Regions from separate parts of the Azotosporobacter soli genome, predicted to be linked through region 1. Evidence: riboswitches for the same ligand, from Rfam matches in the RefSeq annotation. Region 1 holds a riboswitch; the other holds the start of a gene.

The links. A riboswitch is a leader RNA that binds a small molecule or an ion and turns the genes downstream of it on or off. The one in region 1 is predicted to bind cyclic di-GMP.
Positions count from the first base shown of each region.
Region 2: linked by a shared signal. The riboswitch ahead of QTL79_RS10895 (GGDEF domain-containing response regulator) and the one ahead of QTL79_RS13010 (polysaccharide biosynthesis/export family protein) in region 1 are both predicted to bind cyclic di-GMP.

Region 1 is NZ_JAUAOA010000016.1:30,957-35,414, reverse strand. It holds gene QTL79_RS13025 (polysaccharide biosynthesis protein) at 1-8, opposite strand, end outside; gene QTL79_RS13020 (tyrosine-protein kinase family protein) at 47-757, opposite strand; gene QTL79_RS13015 (GumC family protein) at 754-2,199, opposite strand; gene QTL79_RS13010 (polysaccharide biosynthesis/export family protein) at 2,220-2,909, opposite strand; cyclic di-GMP riboswitch class II at 2,972-3,055, opposite strand; gene QTL79_RS13005 (hypothetical protein) at 3,492-3,965, opposite strand; gene QTL79_RS13000 (PAS domain-containing sensor histidine kinase) at 4,040-4,458, opposite strand, start outside.
Region 2 is NZ_JAUAOA010000011.1:13,194-17,651, forward strand. It holds gene QTL79_RS10880 (AAA domain-containing protein) at 1-562, shown strand, start outside; gene QTL79_RS10885 (abortive infection system antitoxin AbiGi family protein) at 831-1,646, shown strand; gene QTL79_RS10890 (hypothetical protein) at 1,855-2,025, shown strand; cyclic di-GMP riboswitch class II at 2,356-2,439, shown strand; gene QTL79_RS10895 (GGDEF domain-containing response regulator) at 2,536-3,798, shown strand; gene QTL79_RS10900 (hypothetical protein) at 3,958-4,137, shown strand.

The DNA of each region.
Region 1 (4,458 bases):
CGTCGCATAGTTACCCTCTCCTTTTCGCACACCCTCTGTTATCTCACTATTGTCCACAATTTTCCTGCTTTAGTTCCTCAACATGATAAATAAAATCCTGTTCATTTTTCACATCGTTCAACACCGCACCAATAATGTTTGCCCGTGCGCCTTTCAGTAACTCTACCGCTTTTTGGGCTACCGTTGTCCGTATGCCATGCGCATCTAACACCATCACTACTCCATCTACTTTCGAAGCTAGTATGCAAGCATCCGAGATTACTTTATGCGCTGAAAATGTCAGCGGCGAACTGTTTATCACTACAAAATCGGCCGTTTCTCTCAATTGCCTGATTATTTTCTTTGTCATTTCATCTGACAATAGGCTTACTGGATTACCTTGATACTTTTCCCCGTTAGTCAACAATTTCAGATTGTAAATTCCCGACGGGCGCAAAACAGCTGTCAATTCTTTTTCGCCATGTATGGCTGCAACAAGTTCACCGGCTTGCAGACCAAAACCAAAAATCTTATGTATAACCGGTTGGCGTAAATCCGCATCAACGAGTACGACACTCCTGCCGCTTCGGGCCAAAAACGCAGCCATGTTTGCAGCAACAATGGCAGCTCCTTCGCCATCACCAATCCCTGTTACTAAAATCGTTTTACACGCCCCGTCTTCTTGCACCTCTAAAATGCAATTCTTAAGCGCCCAAAACGCCTCCCCCAACGGTGACTGTTCACGATCATTAACCATATATCTTTTTGCTACAGTCACATTTGCCGCCTCCTCGTCTTTTTCGTCGTAAGCTTCTTCAAAAGTCTGCGCCATAAAGATTCTTTCTTGTTTTCTTGACTTGGAATACTTCCAATAACACGCAGCCCCAAATGTCTTTGCACATCTTCGGGATTATCAATTGTTTTGCAACAATAATCCAACATGAATGCCCAGATCACGCCGCCGCACAATCCCATCACCATAGCAACCACCAGATTCAAAATGACTCTCGGGCGCGCTGGTCTGGTCGGCATGCCAGCGCGGTCAACTACCTGCACATTCGTAGGTTGCGTCAACTCATCAATGCGAGCATCTTCATATCTCTTGGCCAGCGCATTGTACGCGTCTTCCGCCACCTTATAGTCGCGCATCAGTCTTGCCATTTCCTGTTCCTTATCCGGCAACGCTTTCAATTCCTTATCCTGCTCTGAATTCGTCTGCTCCAGCGCGTTTCGCTTAGCATTGGCAACTGCAATATCCGCTTCCGCCTGCAGCTTTGTCTGCAAGAGATTTTGAAACACCGGATTGCTGGACGGAATTTCCGCCTTTGCCACATGTGCGATTTCTTCATTTAACTTTTGCCGTGTCTCCGTAATAATCGCTTTTGTCGCCGTTACCTTAGGATGTTCCTCTCTGAACACCTTTAACAAACTAACCAATTCAACTTCCTGCTCCGCTAAGCGAGTTCGGTAAAGCTGTATTTGTTGGCTATCTGCCATAAATTCGGCCTGTGGACCAGCCATCTGTTTTTTCGTGCTAACCAACTTCGCTTGGGCTTGCTCTAGATTAAGCGAATTCTCCAATGCCAATTTCTTCAAATCTGCCTGCATATCGATCAAACTTTTTGTTTGATCACTGACGGCAACCACATCATGTTCTTTTTTATACTTGATCATTGTTTTTTCTATTTTTTCCAAGTTTCGCTTACTTTCTTCCATCCGCTCTCCAATAAAAGTCCTAGCATCCTTGCCTTCAGAGCGGACAATTTCCGTCAAACGCATGATAAATTCTTCTAGTAATATATTGGTCATGTTCTGTGCCATTTCCGGCGACTCGGCCAATACGCTTAGCTGCAAAATCTGCGTACCATTGACCAATCGTGTATTGATTGTCCTGACCACCTCTTCATATGATGGTTTTACATCACGATCGCGATAATAACGTTCAATCACCGCCTCCACCACTGTCCGGCTCTTGATAATTTCAACATAAGTGAAAATTTGCTGCCGCAACAAATCATCCGGCGCCATTGTAATCACATTTTCATTAGGACCGCGATAATATTTCACACGCAAACTTACTGTAGATTCATATAACGTAGCAGAAAACATATTAATCAATATTGCAATTGAAACTGTCAACAGTATCGAGTAATAAATCACCCTGCGTCGTCGTTTCAATATCGCCAGCATATCTTTCAATTCAAATTGTTCACTATCCACGAACTCAACCTCCGACCTCTCTAATAATGCCTGATTTCATATGAGGTATTGATAAACGGTACAATATCTCTAATAAAATCAATTTTTCCATTGCTGCTCAAATACACAATATCGCCCTCGTTCAACACCAAATTTTTGCTGGTATCGCCCTTTTCAAGCACATCCAGTAAGTTTACCTTCGTCGGTTCAACCTGCATGTTCTTACGAATAATAGATATCTTTTTCTTGGCCGCGCCATCCGTCCAACCACCTGCCATGGCTATCGCATCTACTAAACTGATATTTTTCCCTAGTTCAAATGCTCCCGGATGGTTTACCTGCCCCAACACGTAGATTCTAGTCATATGGACTTTCACTAAATTCACACTTACATTTGGCGGCTCTACAAGATACCGATTCAACCGTTCAACAATAAACGCTGAAACCTCACTCGGAGACATTCCATCCACATTTACTTCGCCAACCAATGGAATCGAAACCATTCCATCCGGACGAACCGTAACCTCCTGCAACGTCAACCCACCGAACCCCAAGCCACTGGACGTACTACTGCGACTTGGCGTCCCAAAAACTCCGCTAATATCGGCCGAACTCACGATATCGACACTAATAACATCACCTGGCCGTAAAACATAATTTTCCGCTGATACTTTTGCTGGTAAAATTACTAAGACTACTGCGATAACCATAACTATCATCAGACTTTTCACGAATATCCTCCTGCCTATACATATCTTGTTTTCTAAAAGCAATAAAAAAGCCATCTAAAATAAATTTAGATGGCCGGTTACGCTACTTGCTCCTATTAGTTCAAGCGTCCAAATAAAAACTAATATTCATTGCATCCATATTCATCTGTCCTTTTTTCCGCCCTGTTAGTTACTAAGTATAGCAGAATAAGTACCCATATTTTCTTAAGACTTCCTTATTTTTTCCAGTCATGTTTATGACGCAAACTACTTGAAAACTCGCCTTTCCTGACACTTTAAATGTCAATATAGCCATTACCTCACAAACGTATCGCCCTACATAAATGTCATTCGGCACGTCGAAAAATCAAGCTATTAGTCCTTCACAAAACACGATATCTTCCTCTCATAGCTCCATTCATTTATTTTATTTTCTTTGCTTTTTCTCTTTTTCACTTCATCTTTTTTCGTTTATGGGCATTCTTCTTTTTTGTATTCTCGCCGCATTTTCGAAGCTGTTCCATCGTAATTTTGAACTTTTTCTGCACACAAAAAGGATCAACGGATAAAATCCATTGACCCTTTTCTAAATGAAGCAATTGTTTATTTTTGTTTTTGTTTCTCATAGTAAGCAACTATTTTTCGCGCCTGTTTCTCCGAAAAATGCAGATACAGCCTTAGCAGTAAAAACAAGGAGAAGAAACCGACAGCGAAGCCCGCCAACGCTAAATACCATACGCCAAGCAACGCCGGCGCACCGAGGATGACGCCGAAGAGAAAGGCTAGCTGCCATTGCCACTTCGTCAATTGCGCCGCTTCCAGCTCGCTCAATTCTTCTTTGGGCGGATTCGCTAAAAAATCAGGCGTCTTTACTTGTTTGAAGAGGCTCTGCCAGTTCATTTGCGGATTGATCGTCTGCAGCAGCCAGCGGTAGCCGACAAAACCAGCCAGGTAAAATACGATCAGCGGCCACTTATACGTAAGCAACTGCATCACCGCTAAAAACAGTGTTGTAAAAGACAGTATCTTGATGAAAAACTCCAAACGAAAGCGCAAATATCGAAACAGAACGGACACCTCATTTCACTTATTCTTAAATCATTCCTATACTGTAGAATTCCACAAAACAAGAAAAAAACCTCTTCTTCACTTCAGTTACTTGTTATAGGAAGTTCAATTACAAACGTCGTTCCGTTCTGCTCGGTACTGTTAAAATAAAGGTTTCCCTTATGACGATTAACAATGATGTCATAAGAGAGACTCAAGCCAATTCCAGTCCCCTGACCCACTGGTTTCGTTGTAAAGAACGGCTCAAAAATACGCGCCCTTATTTTTTCTGGAATTGCCGGTCCATTATTGCTAATGCTGCAACGTACATATTTTTCATCATATTCGCTAGTCACGCAAATTTTCCCGTCCTTTATTTCAGCACTCTTGATTGCCTGCGCCGCATTGACCACTATGTTGAGTATCACTTGATTAATCTGCCCGCCCAAAGCAAGCACTGCGGGAACTTCCATTAACTTCAGTTCTACTGTTGCAACATATTTCGTTTCATTGCGGGCAATCA
Region 2 (4,458 bases), on a different contig from region 1:
TGAAAAAAATAGTAATTCTAATATTGGCGATCTAATAAGATACATTGAATACAATAATTTTGAGATTATTAACAGCAGCATCTACTCGGTGTTCGACTTGCTATATCATAGCTATTCTGAACGACTGCTTGCAATCAGGAAAAATAAAAAGAACGTGTCTGCCTATGAGTCAGAAAATCTAATGAATGTCATAATCGAAAAGGTTTTAAATTCGCCAGAATTCCGCGAACTCGACCATGTAATCCATCAGCCCTTAAAAATGCTTATCCGAGACCTGAACAAGCTTGATGACGCTGAGCGTAGATTTGTTATGAATGCTTTAACGCATACTGATTTTGTCATCTTTAACAAGTTGGACAAAAGCCCTGTATTGGTTGTTGAGGTCGATGGATATGCATTCCACGCCAATAATCCCAAACAGCTGAAGAGGGATAAAATGAAGGATACTATATTAGAGAAATACGGCATCCCGATTTTAAGAATCAAGACCAATGAAAGCGGCGAGGAAGGAAAGTTGCGCAACAAACTTATGCAGATTTTGAAGTTTAATGAAAAGCAGTAGGTTTGTAATATTCGCAAGCGTGAACATCGCATTGACAAATGAAAAAAGAATGGTTTCGACCGTTTCCTAAAGCATAAAGTTAAAGCAAGCAGGAAAATCGAACAACGGAGCCGTCCCATTGTTTCTGGAGCAAATGAGTTTTGGGTAGCAAAGAGCGCCGAGCGTAAAAGTTAGGCGCTTTATTTTGCATGTGCGAGAGAGGAATATCGGCACAGAGCGGGAACTTTTAAACAGTGGGAATGTAAACGGCGATAGGGGGAAGAGATATTTGCAACGGTATATATCGAAGGAACTGACTCATTTTGTAGGGCGTGGATTGCCGACAGAAGAGGATAAATACAATTTACTGGTGAAGATAATTCGCGGTGGCTGGCTAACATATCCTCCCCATGATAAGCAGGGGAAGCCACCGAAACTCACTTTTAAAAACGCCGTTCCTATTAATGAGAAGGCATCTGGAGAGGGAAAATCGTTTGAGAAAGAATTAAGATTAAGGCGAAATATAAAAGCCACGAGCTTTGAAGACAATAACTTGTATAACGCGAATATGGTTTGTTTTTGTGATATTCCGGTTGGCGACCTAGCGATACACATGAAAAAATATAGTGGATTTGGTCTTGCTTTCAATAAAGAACTGCTTGCGAAGAAAGGTGTAAGACCTGTGAATTACATTCCAATAGGGGCTAGAAATGTAGGAACAAGAGAACCCCTAGGGGGTTATTTAAATGAAATGGCGCGATTGGTGGAAAGTACAGCGGATCAATCTTCTTATCTAAGTAGAGCTGAAAGTGATTTTCCGGTCCAAGGAACAGAAATAAGTCTAGATCAAATAAAAGAAAACATTGAGAAAGGACGGCAACTGCTGCTATGGGAATGGTTTTCTTTTATCAAGTTTTTCGACGAATTACTGCCAGATGATGACGAGGGTAATTACTACTTTGAACGTGAGTGGCGTTCGCTGTATGATGTGGATTTTGCCTTTGCGGATATTAGGCGGATTATATTGCCAGAGGAATATGCAACCCGGTTTAGAGATGATCTTCCCGAGTACTGCGGGGAACTGGTTTTCAGCCATGTGCCGTAAACTATGCTGAGGACAAACAAGGAGACGGTTCCGCTGTTTCAAACGTTCTTTTCTCTTCCGTCTTATGAAAAATAATCTCGACCAATAAAAATGCGGCAAACGGAGAAAAATCGTCTGCCTCATTTTTTTGCGTCTTCGAAATCAGCGGCGTCCCTAATTCCCCGTCGTTGCGGTTTTTTCAGAACATGGAGTCCGAGGAAAGGCGGACATGGTTTGGCGGGCAAGAGCGTGGAGACGTACGACAGGGAGGTCGTACGCCGGTGGAGCAACAGGGAGGTTGCTTTCACCGGGAATGTCCGCGATCGCCGACCGCCAAGCCTTGGCCGATCCGACGGACGTGGTCGCTTCTGAAAAAATCGCGACGACGAAAGGGGCATAGCTGTCGATAGAGGGAGGCAAAATCAAGTTGGATTTGCCGAAGCAAGCAAAATCGGTTTTGGTTTAAGCAGCATCGTTTACGAAAACGGGCAGCAAGATTTCCAAGTATGGCACTCTTGCTGCTTTTTGCGTTGTGTGCGTAAAGATGAACGTGAGGAAGAATTTAGACTTTTTAGATTTTAAAAATTAAATAATATTGACGAAAAAAGCAAACCGAATATAATACAAGTACGCAATACACTTTTCTTAAAGCAGCTGTATGTTTTGCCTAAAAGGGTAATTAACGATTGCGGCAGTGTGCTTTGAAATCGCCAAGTTTTTTCTGTGAAAATTTTGATGCGGACGCGATGAATAACGATCTATATTTGGACACTTGGATCGTTAGGAGTAAATAGTGTAACCGGCCATACCATGACTAGTCATGGAGTGACCGGTTTTTTTATATTTGATGAAGTGTTTCACGGGATAACAGAATTTTATTTTCAAAGGATTAATGAAGGGGGAAGGTAACATGTTTTCGTTGCTGCATATCGATAATAATTTTTTTTACAAGGAAATTCTGCGTGATTTATCTGAACAGAATGATTTTCGATATTTCTCAGCCAAAACACCGCAAAAAGCATATGAGATTTTAGTTGCCCATGATATTGATCTTATTGTGACCGGACTGGAATTTAAAGGAGAAAATAAAGAACGCTTCATTTCCACGCTGATGCGCAAAAAAAGGGAGACGACACCGGTAATTGTTCTTTCGGCAATCAATGATATGAAGCTTAAAGCAGAGCTTTTCCAAAAGGGTATTTCCGATTATCTAACAAAAGATCACTTCATGGAGTATTTAATGACGCTGATCAAAAAAAATAAAGGGGGGGATGCGATTGCCGCAGAACTGCGAAACCTTTGGATTGCCGTTTTAGATGACAGTGTGATGCATCTGAATGGGATGCGCGCGTTTTTTGAACATAATGCGATGCCGCAGGTCGATTATTTTATAAATCCGGCTGCACTTTTGACGACAGCCAAGACATACAATATTTATTTAATTGATAACGTTTTGCCGGATATTTCAGGTGAAGAAGTGATTCGCGAAATTCGGAAACGGGATGAGTATGCGGTAATCATAGCGGTTTCATCGGTTAATAGTCATGCGGTTATTTCCAACATTTTAAGTAATGGTGCGGACGATTATATTGTAAAACCATTTTCGGAAAATCTTTTTATGGCGCGTCTTAAAGCAAATGTTCGAACCTATTCGTTAATGCAGCAGTTAAAAGAAAAAAACAGGCTTTTGGCTCAAGTGGCGCAAGAAGATGGTCTTACCGGTCTTTATAATCGTCGTGCAATAATGGAAAGGTTAAACAGGGAAATCGATTTTGCGACACGCAGTAAAGAACCGCTTACGGTGCTGATGTTTGATATTGATCGCTTTAAAATGATTAATGATACCTATGGGCATCATTTGGGCGACGAGGTGCTCAGACAGTTGGGGCAGTATTTGAAGAACGCGTTTCAGAAAAATGTCATTACGGGACGGTATGGCGGAGAAGAATTCATTTGCGTTTTTCCAGGGCTTGCGCTTTCTGGCGCGGTCGTTTACGCGGAACGTCTTCGACGCGAATGTGGCGAAATGCGTTTTAGTGAAGACGCTCTTTCCATTACTGTCAGCGGCGGGGTTGCGGCATATTCGGATGAAAACGCAGATGAATTTTTAAAACGGGTGGATGAGCTTTTATATAAGGCCAAAAAGAACGGGCGCAATCGAATGGAATACTAAAGCGATTCTTTTTTCGTTGCTCGTATGAAAAATAATGTCGATTAATAAAAGGAGGCAAACGGAGAAAAATCCGTCCGCCTCCTTTTTGCGTCTTCGGATGCAGCGGCGTTCCCTGACTCCCCGTCGTTGCGGTTTTTTCAGAACATGGAGTCACAAGGCATGGCGGACATGGTTTGGCGGGCAAGAACGCGGAGACGTACGACAGGGAGGTCGTACGCCGGCGGAGCAACACGGACGTTGCTTTCGCCGGGAATCTCCGCGAGCGCCGACCGCCAAGCCTTGGCCGGCCCGAAGGACGTTGTCGCTTCTGAAAAAATCGCGACGACGAAAGGGACGTAGCTGTCGATAGAGGGCAGCACAATCAAGTTTGATTTGCCGAGGTAATCAAAATTTTGTTTGATCGGCGGCGATCGGTATCAGCGAGTACAACAGTTGGCAGCAAGGATTCCAAGCGTGGAAACCCTGCTGCTTTTTACGTTGCGCAAGCGAGCGGAGAAGCAAGGTAACGGTTCGAAGCCACTGAAAACGATCTGATTGGCATTCCTAAAGTCAGGGGCCATTTAAATTATCGTGGATGATGAACGTATCTACGTGAATGCCGATACACAGGAAATGCACAATGGAAATAAGCGTTCCTTGGCTATGTCGGCCAAAATAAAA